Linked DNA regions of Rhodoligotrophos defluvii. Each later gene encodes a partner of the first gene's protein in a complex. Links are inferred from orthologs where the notes say so. Each region holds a gene or a part of one and is shown on either strand. Other genes may lie near its edges. The genes, in order: ccmB and ccmE.

Region 1 (8,554 bases):
TCTTCTTCGGTCTCGGCGTCGTCCTGCTCACCGTCATCCAGTCCCTCAATACGGGCGGTCAGGCAGGGCTTTCCGGGTTTCTCCTGGGCTCGACCGCCGGCATGCTGCGCAGCGAGGCGGAGACGATCGCCGTGGCCGCCGCGATCACCGGCCTGGCCGTGTTCCTCCTGCGCCGGCCGTTCACGCTGGTCTGCTTCGACCAGGACTATGCAGCAACGCGCGGCATCAATGTGCGCGCCGTCGATTTGGCCATGATGGGGCTCGTGCTGGCGGTCACCGTCATCGGTCTCAAGGTGGCCGGTCTTGTCCTGATCGTGGCGCTGACCATCATCCCGCCGGTGGCTGCGCGGTTCTGGACCAACCGGCCGGACCGCATGGTGGTCATTGCCGCATCGCTCGGCGCGGCTGCCGCTTACGGCGGCGCCGTCATCTCCGCCCTCGGCGAAGGCTTGCCCACCGGTGCGCTGATCGTGCTGCTCGCCTTCGCGCTGTTTCTTCTCTCGCTGATCTTCTCGCCGGTGCGCGGCGTGATGGCCGGCTCCTATGCCCGCTTCCTCCTGCGCAAGCGGGTGCACGAGCGCCAGGGGTTGCTCGCGCTCGCCCGCGGCGAGCCCATCTATGATCCGCTGACCATGCGGGTGCTGCGGCGCGCCGGATATGTCAGGGGCGATGGCGTGCCTTCGCTGGAGGGCCGGGCCGCCGCCGCTGCGGCCGTGCGCGACGAAGCGTTGTGGGATCTCTATCGCCGGCTGTTCCCGGCCGAGGCCGCCAATGTCGAATACCAGGGCTTGATCCCCATTGGCCAGGCGCTGCCGCCCGACATGGTGGCGGATCTCGAGGCGCGGCTCGCGCCGAAGGGAGCCTGAGCCATGGGTGCCGAATTCGTCATGCTCAACCTGGTGCCGCTGCTGGTCGGCGTGCTGGTCTCGCTCGCCTGCGCCTTGCTCGGCAACTTCCTCATCCTGCGCCGGCAGGCCCTGATCGGCGATGCGGTGAGCCACGTCGTCCTGCTCGGCATCGTCGGCGCCTTCATCCTCACCGGCAGCGTGGCGGCCGGCTACATGCTGGCGGGCGCCGCCGTATCGGCCGTTCTCTCCGTCATGCTCATCGAGCTCATCCGCCGCTTGGGGCGCGTCGAGCCCGGCGCCGCCATGGGCGTCGTGTTCACCGCCCTGTTCGCCCTGGGCGTGTTCCTGCTGGAGCAGGCGGGTGCCCGGTCGGTTCATCTCGATGTTGAGCATGCGCTTTACGGCAATCTGGAAAGCCTCGTGTGGTTCGATGCCCAGGGTTGGCACTCGCTGGTCGATCCCGCGGCCCTTGCCGGCCTGCCGCCGCAAGTGCTTCGCCTGGGCCTCATCCTGCTCGCGGTGCTGCTGTTCATCCTCTCGTTCTGGAAAGAGCTGTTCATTTCCACCTTCGACCATGCCTTTGGGGAAACCATCGGCGCACGTCCGGGCCTCACCGGATCGGCTCTGATCGTCATGGTGGCGGCCGTGGCGGTGATGTCCTTCGACGCGGTGGGCGCCATCATCGTCATTGCCATGTTCATATGTCCCGCCGGAGCCGCGCGGCTGATGACCGACCGGCTGCCGGCGCAGCTGGCCTGGAGCGCGGCCTTCGCGGTGCTGTCGGCTGTCACCGGCTATGTGCTGGCGGCGTTCGCGCCATTATGGCTCGGGTTTTCCGCCAGCGTCAGCGCCGCCGGCATGATCGCGGTCACCTCCGGCCTCGTCCTCTTGGCCGCCTGCCTGTTTGGCCCGCGCCGCGCCCGGGTCGGGGCTTGAACGCGCGCGGCCTCGATCAGCTGGCCTTCCGCGCCGCGGTGATCGCGGGAATGATTTGCTTCTCGATCACCTCCGGCGTCATCGGGCCGATCCACTTGTAGGTGATCACCCCCTTGCCATTGACCACGAAGGTTTCCGGCACGCCGTAGAAGCCCAGCTCGATGGCGGTCTTCCCCTGCGCATCGACGCCGACCGCGTGATAGGGATTGCCGAGCAGCCCCAGGAATCGGCGCGCATTCTCCTGCTCGTCCTTGTAGTTGATGCCGTAGAGCTTCACCGCCTGCTGGGCGGCGATTTGCATGAGGAGCGGATGCTCCTCCCGGCACGGCACGCACCACGACGCCCACACGTTCACCAGGCTCACCTCGCCCTTGGCGAGATCGCTGGCAGCGAAGCCCGGCACCGGTGTGCCTTCGCTCTTCAGCCCGGCAAGGCCCGGCAGCGCGAAATCCGGCACCGGCCGTCCCACCAGCGGCGATGGAACCTTCGAGGGATCATCCCCTTGCAGCCGGACGAACAGGGCCAGGGCGAGCAGCGCGAAGACGATCGCGGGCACGAGGGCCCAGATGGCGCCGCGCCGCGGCGGCCGACTGGAGGCCGAAGCGGAACGCGCGCCGCTCCCGTCCTTCGTCAGTTCCGAAACAGGCATGTTGCCGTCCATCTCTACATCTCTTCCAAGTCTTTGCCGGTCGCCTGCGTCCGCCGCGCGCTGCTTGCCTCGAGCAGCGCCAGCTCACGGCGCCTGCGGCGGGAGGCGGAGGCGATACCGATGACGAGGAGCATCAGCACGACCGCGCTGATGAGATAGGCCGCGATCACGTAGCCTACATGTGGTGCCTCGAACGACATTCGCGGTCTCCCCAGCCCACGCCGCTGTCAGGCGCGCTGCGATTGCGCTGCCGGTCCCACCCTGCCGCGGGCTTGGCCACGCACCGCCGCGAGCTCCAAGCTTTGGATACGCCGGGACACGATCTCGGTCCGCATACTGATCAGAAGCAGCGTCACATACAGAAACAGATAGGCCGCCCCCATCACCAGCAACGGCCACAGCATCGACGGATCGATCGCCGGCCCGTCCATTTTGAACACGCTGGCCGGCTGGTGCAACGAATTCCACCAATCGACCGAGAATTTCACGATCGGCACGTTCACGAACCCGACCAGGGCCACGATGGCGGCGATGCGGGCCGCCCGCTGCGGCTGCTCGATCAGCTGCCAGATGGCGATATAGCCGAGATAGAGCAGAAACAGCACGAACACCGACGTAAGCCGCGCGTCCCACACCCACCAGGCTCCCCACATGGGCTTGCCCCACAGCGCGCCCGTGGCCAGCGCCAGGAAGGTGAAGCAGGCACCGATCGGCGCGGAGCACTTGGCTGCCACATCCGCCAGCGGGTGGCGCCAGATGATGGCCACCGCGCTTGCCACCGCCATGGCTGTATAGATGAACATGGCCATCCACGCCGCCGGCACGTGCACATACATGATGCGCACCGTCTCGCCCTGCTGGTAGTCGGCCGGCGAGAAGACGAGGCCCCACACCAGGCCGATGGCCAGCAGCAGCACCGCCGCGGCCGCCGTCCACGGGAGCACCGCTGCGCCGAGCTTCGAGAACAGGGTCGGGTTGGCAAACCGCTGCATGGGCTCGCTCTAGCCTTTAAGGCGCCGCTTCGCAATGCGACCCAGGCGCGCCTCACGCCTATTTCAGGTGCACCCGCAGCGCCGCCGCTGCCGCGACAGGGCAAAGCACGACGCACGCCAGGGTTATCGCCACCAGGATCAGCATGGACGCGCCGAAGAGGGCGCCGTCCGCCGGCATCCCGAGACTCGCCGAGATGCCGAAAATCAAAACGGGAATATAGAGCGGCAGCACCAGAAGTGAAATGATTATGCCGCCGCGCCGCAGGCCCACCGTAAGGGCGGCCCCCACGCTCGCCAGCAGACTCAGTGCGAGCGAGGCGGCGAGCATGGCCGCCCACAGCGGCAGCACCAGCTGCGGCGACAGGTTGAGAAGTACGCCCAGAGCCGGCGCCGCGACGGCCAGGGGCAGGGCCGTGGTGAGCCAGTGCGCCAGCGCCTTGGCCAGAGCGGTCAGCTCCAGCGGGATGAGCCCCAGGCTCATGAGTTCGAGCGACCCGTCCTCGAAATCCGCCTGAAAGATCCGGTCCGCCGACAGCAGCACCGAAAGCAGCAATGCGATCCATAAGGTGCCAGGCGCGATTCGCTGCAGCAGCGCAAGATCCGGTCCGACGCCCAGCGGCATGAGGACGAGCACCGCGAGGAAGAAGCCGATGGCCGTGCCCGCCCCGCCGCTCTGGCGCAAGGCAAGGCGAATGTCGCGCATGACAATGGCGGCGAACACGCTCATGGCTCGGCGCTGAACCTGCTCATGTCGAGGTGATGGTGCAAGCTCACGTCCAGTGGCGTATGCGACGCGACGATGGCGATGCCCCCGCCGCGCAGGTGGGTTGCGATCAGTTCCGTCAGCAGGGCCAGTGAGGTTGCATCGAGTCCCACTGTCGGCTCGTCCAGGAGCCAGATCGGTCTTGGGGTCAGCACCAGCCGCGACAGGGCGAGCCGCCGCCGTTGACCGGCCGACAGAAGGCCGGCGGAATAGCCGGCAAGCGGCACGAGATCGAAGGCGGCAAGCGCTGCCGCGACGTCGCCGCCGGCATTGAATGCCGCCCAGAAGGCAAGATTCTCGGCCACGGAGAAGGCTGGCTTGATGGCATCCGCATGGGCAACCAGGTGGCACCGCTGGCCGATCGCGAGGTCATCCTGCTGACCCTCCAGCCACAAGCGGCCGGCGCTGAGCTCGGAAAGGCCGCAGACCGCGCGCAGCAGGGTGGTCTTGCCGGTGCCGTTCGGGCCCGTGATCAGCAGGCCCTCGCCGCTGCTCACCTGGAAGGAAAGGCCGGAGAACACGCGCCGGCCGCCCCGGTCGCAGGCCAGGTTGTCACCGGTCAGGCTGGTCATGGCGATGTCCCGTCATCGGCTCTCCTCTACAGGAGTGCACGGCCGGCGCATAGGGGGCCGTGACGGCCTTGCCCGTCGTCCTTGCCCGGGAATGGGACTGTCCTCCCTTCGACCACTTTCAACCTGTTTGGAAAGAGTCTATAGAACCGGCCATCACTCGGCACCGCGCCGGCCTTCGGCAGGCTGCCGCTCCATGGGGCCAGGCCGTTGCCGGGTGATGCGACCAGACCGCCATCCCCGCTATTGCGCGGAATCGCTTGGCTTCGCCCTAAGAAGGCGCTGAGTTCGGCACTTCCCCAGAGGACCGCAATGACCATCGCAACCCGTTCGCTCGATAGTTTCAAATGCCGCCGCCAGCTCAAGGTCGGAACGCGAAGCTACGACTATTTCAGCTTGCCGGAGGCCGAGAAGAACGGGCTGGCCGGCGTCTCCCGGCTGCCGTTCTCGCTCAAGGTGCTGCTGGAGAACCTGCTGCGGCACGAGGACGGGCGCACGGTCACCCGCGACGACATCCTCGCCATGGCCGACTGGCTGAAGACGCGCCGGAGCGACCGCGAGATCGCGTTCCGCCCGGCCCGGGTGCTGATGCAGGATTTCACTGGCGTCCCGGCGGTGGTCGACCTCGCCGCCATGCGCGATGCCATGAAGCAGCTGGGCAGCGATCCGGAGAAGATCAACCCGCTGGCCCCGGTCGACCTGGTCATCGACCACTCGGTCATGGTCGACTTCTTCGCCAATTCCGATGCCTTCAAGCTCAATGTCGAGAAGGAATACGAGCGCAACGGCGAGCGGTATACCTTCCTGAAATGGGGCCAGAGCGCCTTTGCCAATTTCCGCGTGGTGCCGCCGGGCACCGGCATCTGCCATCAGGTCAACCTGGAATATCTCGCCCGCACGGTCTGGACCAAGCGGGAAGGCGATGCCGAGATCGCCTATCCCGACACGCTGGTGGGAACCGACAGCCACACCACCATGGTGAACGGTCTCTCCGTCCTCGGCTGGGGTGTGGGCGGTATCGAGGCGGAGGCCGCCATGCTCGGCCAGCCGATCTCCATGCTCATCCCCGAGGTGGTCGGCTTCAAGCTCACCGGCCAGCTGACAGAGGGCGTGACGGCCACCGATCTCGTGCTCACCGTCACCCAGATGCTGCGCAGGAAGGGCGTGGTCGGCAAGTTCGTCGAGTTCTACGGCCCCGGGCTCGGCCTTCTGTCGCTCGAGGACCAGGCGACCATCGGCAACATGGCGCCGGAATATGGGGCAACCTGCGGTTTCTTCCCCATCGACGACGATACCGTCAAATACCTGCATGCCACCGGCCGCCCGGAGGAGACCATCGCGCTGGTCGAGGCCTATGCCCGTGCCCAGGGCATGTATCGCACCGCAGATACTCCGGATCCGGTCTTCACCGACACCTTGGAACTCGACTTGGGCGACGTGGTGCCGAGCCTTGCCGGCCCCAAGCGGCCGCAGGACAAGGTGGAGCTCGCCAGCGCCGCGGCCAATTTCAAGGCCGTGCTCGAGAAGGAGTTCGGCAAGGCCGGCGACCAGGGCAAGCGCTATAAGGTTGATGGCACCAATTTCGACCTCGGCCATGGCGACGTGGTGATCGCCGCCATCACCTCCTGCACCAACACGTCGAACCCGTCCGTCATGCTCGGTGCCGGCCTGCTCGCGCGTAACGCGGTGGCCAAGGGGCTCAAGGTCAAGCCCTGGGTCAAGACCTCCCTTGCCCCCGGCAGCCAGGTGGTGACCGAATATCTGGCCCGCGCCGGCCTGGATAAAGACCTGGACGCCCTCGGCTTCGCCCTCGTGGGCTATGGCTGCACCACCTGCATCGGCAATTCCGGCCCGCTGCCGGACGCCATCTCCGAAGCCATCCGCAGCAACGACCTGGTGGCGGTCTCGGTTCTCTCCGGCAACCGCAACTTCGAGGGCCGCATCAATCCCGACGTGCGCGCCAACTATCTTGCCTCGCCGCCCCTGGTGGTGGCCTATGCGCTCGCCGGCACCATGCAGCTCGACCTGGCGACCGAGCCGCTCGGCACCGGCCATGACGGCAAGCCGGTCTATCTCCGTGATATCTGGCCGTCCAGCAAGGAGGTGGCCGACACGGTGCGCGCCTCCGTCACCCGCGAAATGTTCCAGCAGCGCTACCGCGACGTGTTCAAGGGCGACCAGTCCTGGCAGGAGATCAAGGTGGCCGGCGGCCTCACCTATGACTGGGACCCGAATTCCACCTATGTGCAGAACCCGCCTTATTTCGTCGGCATGAGCGCGACCCCCACCCCGGTGGAGGACGTGAAGGGCGCCCGCATCCTCGGCCTGTTCCTGGACTCGATCACCACCGACCACATCTCGCCGGCCGGCTCCATCAAGAAGGACAGCCCGGCCGGCAAATATCTCATCGAGCACGGGGTCGACGTGCTCGACTTCAACTCCTATGGCGCCCGGCGCGGCAACCATGAGGTGATGATGCGCGGCACCTTCGCCAATATCCGCATCAAGAACCAGATGGTGCCGGGGGTCGAGGGCGGCATCACCGTGCACTACCCCTCGGGCGAGCGCATGCCGATCTACGACGCGGCGATGAAATATCAGGCTGAAGATGTTCCGCTGGTCATCTTCGCCGGCAAGGAATACGGCACCGGCTCGAGCCGCGACTGGGCGGCCAAGGGCACCCGGCTCCTCGGCGTGCGTGCGGTGATCGCCGAGTCCTTCGAGCGCATCCACCGTTCCAACCTGGTGGGCATGGGCGTGCTGCCTCTGCAGTTCGAGGAGGGCAACAGCTGGCAGCAGCTCGGCCTCAGGGGCGACGAGACCGTCACCATCCTCGGGCTCGATCGGCTGCAGCCGCGCTGCACGGTTGAGGCGCAGATCGCCTATGCCGATGGCGCCGGCCGCATCGTTCCGCTGCTCTGCCGGATCGATACCGTAGACGAGCTCGACTACTTCAAGAGCGGCGGCATTCTCCACTACGTGCTGCGCAACCTGGCGCGCGCCGCGTGACCTGTCGAGAACCGGCGGGGAGGGGCGCCCGAGGCGCGGCGACCTCCCTGTCAGACCCTTCGATGAAAGCTGTGCGACTCACCCCTTCGTTACTCGCCATGACCTCTGTCCGGGCCTAGTTTGCGCGCATGTCCTCACGTGCCACAGCCCGCTTCAGATCCGGTCGATTGGCGCTGGCCATCGGCGCGTTGCTGGTGCTTGGCGGTATCGGTGGCGTGGCGCAATCTTGGGCTGGTGGCCGCGCGGTGCTCGAGCTGTTCACCAGCCAGGGCTGTTCCTCCTGCCCGCCCGCCGACAAGCTCCTGCATGAGCTGGCGCAGAAGCCGGGCATCGTGGCCCTGACCTACAATGTCGACTACTGGGACTATCTCGGCTGGAAGGACACCCTGGCCACCCCCGAGAACAGCAGGCGCCAGCGCGAATACGCCGAGCGCCGCGGCGATCGCGAAGTCTATACGCCGCAATTGGTGATCGACGGCCGCGCCCATGCGGTCGGCAGCCGTCGGGATGACATCGAGCGCATTCTCAAGGCCCACATGGCCGAGCAGCGGCCGGCGCCCAGCCTGACCATCGATCGGCACGGACGCGAGCTGGAAGTCTCCATCGGTCCGGCCGTTGACCCCAGTCAGCCGATGGAGGCGACCGTATGGCTGATGATGATTCAGCCGGAGGTCAGCGTTTCCATTCAGCGCGGGGAAAACCTGGACAAGCAGATCACCTACACCAATGTGGTGCGCCGGATCATTCCGGTGGCCATGTGGCATGGCGAGCCCCTCAAGGTCTCGCTC
Region 2 (8,471 bases), on another replicon or contig:
TGCCGGCACGGATGGTGTATCCGGAGCCGCGGATGGTGTGCAGCAGCGGCTGGCTATGCCCCTTGTCGATCTTGGCGCGCAGCCGAGAGATGTGGACGTCGATCACATTCGTCTGCGGGTCGAAGTGGTAGTCCCAGACGTGCTCGAGCAGCATGGTGCGGGTCACCACCCGGCCGGCATTCTGCATGAGATATTCCAGCAGCTTGAATTCGCGCGGCTGCAGCTGGATGTTCTCCCCGGCGCGGGTGACGGTGCGCTTGAGCAGGTCCATCTCCAGGTCGCCGACGGTCAGCCGCGTCCGCGTCCGTTCCGGCTCGATGCGGCGCGCGAGGCTCTCCACCCGGGCCAGCAGCTCGGAAAATGCATAGGGCTTGCCGAGATAGTCATCGCCCCCGGAGCGCAGGCCCTGCACCTTGTCATCCACTTCGCCCAGGGCCGAAAGGATGAGCACCGGGGTGCGGATGCCTTCCCTGCGCAAGGTCTCCACGACGGAAAGCCCGTCCATGCCGGGCAGCATGCGGTCGATCACGAGCACGTCGTGCAGCTTCCGGCGGGCGAGCTCCAGCCCCTCTTCGCCATCCGCGGCGTGATCGGCCACGTGGCCGTGCTCCTTCAGGCCCTTCAGCAAGTAGGACGCCGCCTGGTGGTCATCCTCGATGATTAGAATTCGCATGGCTCGCAATCGTGGTGAAACCTCGAACCTGCGCGGCATGATAGGCGATTGCCTGTCATCGACAACCGGCATGACACACTCCGCGTTCAATCCGATGCCGGTCCATCTTGGCACCAGCACCCCTTCAAAAGAATTCACAGCGCCTGTTAACGGCTTGGATCAAATTGGCTGCCGCACGGAGCACCGCAACGACGGGAACCTGCGCGGTTGGGGCTCCGTGCGGCGACAGATCCCGGGGCGGGTTCCGGGATCTGCCATTTTCATGCGTGTTAGCTGCGGCTCAGCGGCAGCGCGACGAACAGCTGGTTGTCGCCGCGGCGCACCAGAAGCAGGACGGACTTGCGGTCCTTGCCGGCCGTGTCGAGCGCGGAGCGCAGCTCAGCCGGCGACTTCACCTGCTTGCCGCCCACCTCCACGATGCGGTCGCCTTCCTGCAGGCCCTTCTCGGCCGCGGCGCCATTCGGATCGACGTCGACGATGGTCACGCCGGTGCCGTCATCGGCCGGGGCCACGCTGAAGCCGAAGCGGCTCAGGCTGCTCTCGCCGGAGGGTGCATCGGGCGAGACGGAGGCCACCTGCTGATCCTCCGGCATCTTGCCGATGTCTACGGTGATCGTCTGCTCCTCGCCGTTCCTCAGCACCCGCAGCTTGGCGTCGGTGCCCGGCTCGATCCCCGCAACGGCGCGCGAAAGCTCGCGCGGGGACTTGATCGCCTGGTCGTTCACGCCGAGCACCAGATCGCCGACCTGGAGACCGCCCTTGGCCGCGGGCGAGCCGTCGTTCACCTCGGCAATGAGCGCGCCGTCGGTGCTCTTGGCGCCGAGGCTCTCGGCGATGTCCTCGCTGACCGGCTGGATGGCGACACCGAGCCAGCCGCGGGTCACGTGGCCCTTCTCGATCAGGCTGTCCACCACGCGGCTCGCGATGCTGGCCGGAATGGCGAAGCCGATGCCGACGCTGCCGCCCGAGGGCGAGTAGATCGCGGTGTTCACACCGACCACCTCGCCGTTGAGGTTGAAGGTCGGGCCACCGGAATTGCCCCGGTTGATGGGGGCGTCGATCTGCAGGAAGTCGTCATAGGGGCCGGCGCCGATCTCGCGTCCACGGGCCGAGATGATGCCGGTGGTCACCGTGCCGCCGAGGCCGAACGGGTTGCCCACAGCCACCACCCAGTCGCCGACGCGGCCTTCCGACTTGGCGAACTGCACGTAGGAGAAGGTCTTGTCGCCCTCGATCTTCAGCACCGCCAGGTCGGTCTTGGGATCGGTGCCAATCACCTTGGCGGTATGATCCTTGCCGTCATTGGTGGTGACGACGACCTTGTCCGCCTTGTCGACCACATGGTTGTTGGTCACGACATAGCCGTCTTCGGAGATGATGAAGCCAGAGCCGAGGCCGACGGAATGCTCGGGCTGCCGGCCCTCGGGCATGCGCGGCAAGTTCCGGAAGAATTCGTAGAACGGGCTGTCCTTGGGCAGGCCGGGAATGTCGGGCAGGCTATCGCGCGACAGCTGCACGGTCTGGCGGCCTTCGATGCGCACGGCGACCACCGCCGGCATGACCTTCTCGACGATGTCCGCAAAGCCCTCGGTCGGCGCATGCTGGCCGGTGACCTGGTTGGTCAGGTTCTCGGCAAAGGCATGCTCCAAGACAGGCCCGCTCAGCGTCGTCGCGCCCAGCAGCCCTGCAAGGGCAAGCGCGATGAGCTTGTTCCGCTTACGGGTCTTCGTATCGTTCATCTCCATCTCCACAGGCGAATGGTTGAATTGTCAGCCTGGAGAATGGAAAGCGCGCGTTACGGCCGCCTTGCTGGAAGATTAAAAATTGTTAAGGTGCGGGGTCCTTCGCCTCTTTGCGCAGGGCCGCGGCCAGCTCGGCCTGTTCCTGCGCGCTCAGAGGCGGCTCCAGAGGTGCAGAGCCCATCCGCCGGCGTCGCCATGCCAAATAGGCGGTTCCCACGAGCAGGACGGCGAAGGGGGTCAGCCACAGCGCCCATGTGGCCGGCTCGAAGCGAGGCCGCAGCAGAACGAACTCGCCATAGCGCGAGACCACATAATCGATGATCGCGGCATCGCTGTCGCCGGCGGCGAGGCGCTCGCGGATCATGAGGCGCAGATCGCGGGCGAGCGGCGCGTCGGAGTCGTCGATCGACTGGTTCTGGCACACCAGGCAACGCAGCTCCGCCGAAAGCGCCCGCGCCCGCGCCTCGAGCTTGGGATCGGGCAGGATCTCGTCCGGCTGCACGGCGTGGACCATGGTCGCGGCACACAGCGTGAAGAGAACGGCGAGAGCGATGCGCAGGGCTCTCACGGTTCTGCTCCGGCGGGGCTGGTGCCGAGGGTGGCGGTGCGGCGTGACGGCGCACCCACCCGGTAGCGGCGGTCGGAGAGCGAGATGGCCCCACCCAGGAACATGAGGCCGGCGCCGATCCAGATCAGCGGCACCAGCGGGTTGAAATAGAGGCGCACCACCCGCCCCGCCCCGCCGCCGCCCTCCCCCTGGGCGCCGGGCGCGGCCTCGCCCATGGCGATGTAGAGATCGCCGGACCAGAAGGGATAGATCCCCACCTCCGACGTGGTCTGCCCGCTCGGCGCGAAGGTGCGCTTGGCGGGGGTCAGCACGGTGACCTCGCGGCCGCCTGAGGCCACGGCGAAGCGGCCCTGCTCGTCGCGCCAGTTCGGTCCGCTCACGGGCACCACGCCCTGGAAGGTGATCGTGGCGCCGGCGATATCGGCGACCTGCCCCGGTGCCATTACCAGCACCTGCTCCTGCCGCCAGGCGGTCACTCCGACGATGCCGAGGACCAGCACGCCGACGCCGGCATGGGCCAGCGCCGTGCCGAAGGTCGATCGCGGCAGGCCGGCCAAACGCCGCAATGCGGTCGGCAAGGGCACCTCGCCGACCTTCGCCCGATAGGCGAGCTCCGCGACGGCGCCGGCAATGAGCCAGACGCCCAGGGCGATGCCGAGCGGCGCGAGCAGCGGCCCGCCCGACTTGAGGCCATAGGCGATGGTGCCGGCGACAACCGCGATCAATGCCGCGGCCCACAGGCGCTGCACCGCGCCCCAGGCATCGGCCCGCTTCCAGGCGAGCATGGGCCCGATCGGCACCAGCAGCAGCAGCGGCAGCATGAGCGGCGCGAAGGTCAGGTTGAAGAAGGGCGGGCCCACCGAGATCTTGGCGCCGGTCACCACCTCCAGCACCAGGGGATAGAGCGTGCCGATCAATACCGCGGTGGTGGCCGAGGCGAGCAGCAGATTGTTCACGACCAGCGCGCTTTCCCGGCTCACCGGGGCGAACAGACCGCCCTGCTTGAGCTGCGGCGCGCGGATCGTGAACAGGGTCAGCGCGCCGCCGATGAACAGGCAGAGGATGAGCAGGATGAACACCCCGCGCTCGGGGTCGACCGCAAAGGCATGAACGGACGTCAAGACGCCTGAGCGCACGAGGAAGGTGCCGAGCAGGCTCAGCGAGAAGGCCAGCACCGCGAGCAAGATGGTCCAGACCTTCAGGGCGTCGCGCTTTTCCACCACGATGGCCGAATGCAAGAGGGCCGTGGCGACGAGCCAGGGCATGAGCGAGGCATTCTCCACCGGATCCCAGAACCACCAGCCGCCCCAGCCCAGCTCGTAATAGGCCCACCAGGAGCCCATGGCGATGCCGACGGTCAGGAACATCCAGGCGGCGAGCGTCCATGGCCGCACCCAGCGCGCCCAGGCCGCGTCCACCTTGCCCTCGATCAGGGCGGCGGAGGCGAAGGAGAACACGCTGGAGAGGCCGACATAGCCCGCATAGAGGAAGGGCGGGTGGAAGGCGAGCGCCGGGTCCTGCAGCAGCGGGTTGATGCCGTTTCCGTTGACGGGCGGCGGCATCAGCCGCTCGAAGGGGTTGCTGGTGGCCAGCGTGAACATGAGGAAAGCGGCGCCGATCAGGCCCTGCACCCCGAGGGTGCGGGCTTTCAGGGATAGCGGCAGGTTCCGCCCGCCCAAGGCAATGGCCGCACCGAACCCGGCAAGGATCAGGACCCACAGGACCATGGAGCCCTCGTGGTTCGCCCACACGCCGGAAATCTTGTAGAGCAGCGGCTTGGCGGAGTGGGAATTGGCCCAGACCAGCTTCACCGAAAAGTCGGAGACCACGAAGGCGTGGATCAGCGCCGCAAACGCTGCTGCCACGAGGATCAGCTGCGCGACGGCGGCCGTTGCGGCGACCCGCATCATTCGGTCGTTGCCGACATGGGCGCCATAGAGCGGGACGGCGGCTTGGTACAAAGCCACCACCATCGCCAGCACCAAGGCGAAGTGCCCGGCCTCGATGATCATGCGCCTGGTCCGCCCGTTGCGGCCTGCATTCTCCAGCCTATTCCGATTTCGCCTCGTTGTGCTGCCAGACGCCCTTCCGCTTCAGGGCGTCGGCCACCTCGCGCGGCATATAGTTCTCGTCGTGCTTGGCCAGCACCGTGTCGGCGATGAACGCACCGTGCCCGTCGAGCACGCCCTCGGCGACGACGCCCTGCCCCTCCCGGAACAGGTCGGGCAGGATGCCGGCATAGCTGACCGTCATCGTGTGCTGCTGGTCGGTCACGGTGAAGTGAACCCGGCCGTCGGGCATGCGCTGCACGCTGCCGGCGGCCACCAGGCCGCCCAGCCTGAAGCGCTGGCCCGGCTGCACCTTCTCGGCCGCCTCGCTCGGGGTATAGAAGAACACGATCGTGTCGCTGAGCGCAAACAGCACCAGCCCGACCGCCAGCCCAAGAATGGCGATGCCGGTGAGGATGAAGGCTCCGCGCCTCTGTTTTCGCGAAAGTGCCATGCGCCCACTGTGCCTTGTCGCGCTCGCGACCACGGATCGGCTTCAAATCAGTCCGTTAGATGCAGAACCCGGCGCGCTTCGTCTATGCGTGCCAGTGCCGCATTGTCGCCGCGAAATTGCTCGGCGGCCTTGGTCAGCACCGCCCTGGCCGCATCGTTCTCGCCCAGGACGACGCGCGCCCGGGCCAGCTTCAGCCAGTCGTCCACAGGGCCACCGTCGCGATCAAGCCGCGCCTGCAGCCCCTCGACCATGCCGCGGATCATCTGCTGCTGTGCCGCCGGACCTTGCGACGTCACCGCTTCCACCTGGTCCTGCGACAAGGCGGGCGCCGCCGGGGTCCCGGCGAGCGCAGCGACATTGGTTTCGACCACCGAGCGCCAGGGCGCATCGGCCGGCGCGTCCTTCAGTAGCGCCCGCCAGATGCTCAGCGCTTGTGCGGTGTCGCCGTCCTGCTTGGCTGCCAGGCCCTTGTAGAAGCGGGCCTTGGGCAGTTTCGCATCCAGCGCGAGCGCGCGGTCGACCGCCTGCCGGGCCTGCTCGGAGACGAGCCCGCCATTGGCGAGGATCAGCGCTTCCGCATAGCTGGCGAGCAGATCGGGCCGCTCGCCCTCCAGCATCATGATGCGCCCATAGGCCTTGGCCGCGTCCGCATAGCGGCCCTGCCGCACATAGATCGGCGCAAGCACCCGCCAGCCCTGAACGTCGTCGGGCTTGGCGGCAAGGCGCTCTTCCACCTGGGCGATGAGCGCCGGATAGTCCTGGTTTTCCAGCGCATGGGCCATGCGCTCCGCATGGGGCACGCCCGGCATCAGCGGCTGGCCGAGGGCGAGATAGACGGCGAGGCTCAAGGCGGGAATACCGATCAGCGCCGCCAGGATCACCGGCTTGGGCTCGCGCGCGCCCGCGCCCGCCGCATCTGCGGTGCCGGCCTTGGTGGCGGCGATCAGGCGGCGGGCGATCTCGTTGCGCGCCGCCTCGGCCTCCTTCTCGCCGATCTGCCCGCGGGCCCGTTCGCGATCGAGCTCCGCAAGCTGGTCGCGGTAAACCGCTGCATCCTGGCTCATGGCCGGCTGCCGGCCTTTGCGGGCGGCAACCAGCGGCCAGATCACGGCGGCTATGGCCAGCGCCGTCAGAGCGGCGAGGATGATCCAGAGGCCCATGTTTCTCCTGTGCCGGGCGCATGCTGGCCTGGCGCCTCGATCCACTTTATGGTGTCGCAGTTTACGCGCTCGGCGTCGCAAAGCTGCGTGTCTTGATGCCGGCCGGTGCTATGGTCGCCCACCATGCGGGCGGTCATCACAGGCCGCCTCACAGCTTTGCGCGTCGGGCGGGCCCGGCAGCACCATCGCGATAGGCCATGAAGCTCTACTCGATATTCACGTTGGCGCGCAATGCGCTGAACTATCACAAGGACTGGCCGCGCGCCTGGCGCAGTCCGGAGCCGCGGCCCGAATATGATGTCGTGATCGTCGGGGCGGGCGGCCATGGGCTCGCCACGGCCTATTACCTCGCCAAGGAGCATAAGGTCACCAATGTGGCGGTGCTGGAGAAGGGCTGGCTCGGCGGCGGCAACACGGGGCGCAACACCACCATCATCCGCTCGAACTACCTGCAGGACGAGTCCATGGCCATCTACGAGCTGTCGCGCAAGCTCTATGAGGACTTGTCGCAGGAGCTGAACTTCAACGTGATGTTCTCGCCCCGCGGCCTGCTCATGTTGTGCCAGACCGAGCACGAGCTCAGGGCGCTCAAGCGGACGAGCCATGCCAACCGCCTGGCGGGCATCGAGGCGCGCATGATCGATCCGGCCGAGGTCAAGCGCCTGGTGCCGATCATCAACGACAGCCCCAATGCGCGCTATCCCGTTCTCGGCGCCTATTACCAGCCGCGCGGCGGCACCGGCCGGCATGACGCGGTGGCCTGGGGCTATGCGCGCGGGGCGGATGCGCGCGGCCTCGACATCATCCAGAATTGCGAGGTGTTCCGCATCCTGCGCGAGGGAGACGGGGTGGCGGGTGTCGAGACCAGCCGCGGCACGATCCGCGCCAAGAAAGTGGCTGTCGTCACCGCCGGCAACACCTCGCCGCTCATGCAGTCGGCGGGGGTCAACATGCCGCTCGAAAGCGTCTGCCTGCAGGCATTGGTCTCCGAGCCCATAAAGCCGGTGATCGACGTGGTGGTCATGGCCAACACGGTGCACGGCTATATCAGCCAGTCCGACAAGGGCGAGCTGGTGATCGGCGGCGGGGCGGACCCCTATAACAACTATTCGCAGAGGGGCACACTGCCGGCGCTGGAGCACACCATCACAGCCCTGGTCGAGACCTTCCCCATCATCTCCCGGCTGCGCATGATGCGCTCCTGGGGCGGCATCGTGGACATGACCGGCGACCGCTCGCCCATCATCGGCAAGACCGACGTGAAGGGCCTCTATGTGAATTGCGGCTGGGGCACCGGCGGGTTCAAGGCCATCCCGGGTTCCGGCTTCGTGTTCGCCGACACCATCGCCAATGACCGCCCTCACCCGATCGCCGGCCCCTTCGGTCTCGACCGTTTCCTGCAAGGCCGCCTGATCGACGAGAGCGTGGCGGCGGCGGTGGCCCACTGAGGCCTCGATGTTGGGTTGCAGCAAGCATGAATAACTCTACGAATGTCGTCATGCCCCGGCATGACCGGGGCATCCAGGGCAACACGGCACACCCCTTCCCCTCCGGTCCCTGGATCACCCGGTCAAGCCGGGTGATGACGCTGACAGAATCCGTCATGCCCCGGCTCGTCCGGGGCATCCAGGGCAGCACGGCACACCCCTTCCCCCGGCGCCCCTGGATCACCCGGTCAAGCCGGGTAATGACGCTGACAGAATCCGTCATGCCCCGGCTCGTCCGGGGCATCCAGGGCACCACGGCACACCCCCTCCCCCGGCGCCCCTGGATCACCCGGCCGAGCCGGGTGATGACGGTCAGGGCCAGCCGATCTGCCGTAAGCC

The links.
Region 2: the proteins of ccmB (region 1) and ccmE are in contact, whole or in part, in a solved structure (PDB 8CE8), measured with the Escherichia coli proteins. The link is inferred for Rhodoligotrophos defluvii from one-to-one orthologs.

The regions. Positions count from the first base shown.
Region 1 is NZ_SZZM01000006.1:319,301-327,854, reverse strand. Bases 2,319-5,307 are described here. They hold ccmB (heme exporter protein CcmB), read right to left. Parts: upstream 4,153-5,307; coding sequence 3,484-4,152; downstream 2,319-3,483. Other genes in these bases: acnA (aconitate hydratase AcnA), read left to right, coding at 5,070-5,307; ccmA (heme ABC exporter ATP-binding protein CcmA), read right to left, coding at 4,149-4,760; E4P09_RS22540 (heme ABC transporter permease), read right to left, coding at 2,661-3,425; ccmD (heme exporter protein CcmD), read right to left, coding at 2,448-2,633; E4P09_RS22550 (DsbE family thiol:disulfide interchange protein), read right to left, coding at 2,319-2,445. Also shown: E4P09_RS22560 (metal ABC transporter permease), read left to right, coding at 1-866; E4P09_RS22555 (metal ABC transporter permease), read left to right, coding at 870-1,784; more of E4P09_RS22550, read right to left, coding at 1,801-2,318; more of acnA, read left to right, coding at 5,308-7,766; E4P09_RS22520 (DUF1223 domain-containing protein), read left to right, coding at 7,934-8,554. UniProt on the Escherichia coli protein: Required for the export of heme to the periplasm for the biogenesis of c-type cytochromes.
Region 2 is NZ_SZZM01000001.1:563,677-572,147, forward strand. Bases 3,760-6,665 are described here. They hold ccmE (cytochrome c maturation protein CcmE), read right to left. Parts: upstream 5,486-6,665; coding sequence 5,033-5,485; downstream 3,760-5,032. Other genes in these bases: E4P09_RS02730 (heme lyase CcmF/NrfE family subunit), read right to left, coding at 3,760-4,995; ccmI (c-type cytochrome biogenesis protein CcmI), read right to left, coding at 5,533-6,645. Outside these bases: E4P09_RS02710 (HAMP domain-containing sensor histidine kinase), read right to left, coding at 1-9; E4P09_RS02715 (response regulator transcription factor), read right to left, coding at 1-673; E4P09_RS02720 (DegQ family serine endoprotease), read right to left, coding at 943-2,412; E4P09_RS02725 (cytochrome c-type biogenesis protein), read right to left, coding at 2,501-2,983; more of E4P09_RS02730, read right to left, coding at 2,980-3,759; E4P09_RS02745 (sarcosine oxidase subunit beta family protein), read left to right, coding at 6,843-8,093. UniProt on the Escherichia coli protein: Heme chaperone required for the biogenesis of c-type cytochromes. Transiently binds heme delivered by CcmC and transfers the heme to apo-cytochromes in a process facilitated by CcmF and CcmH.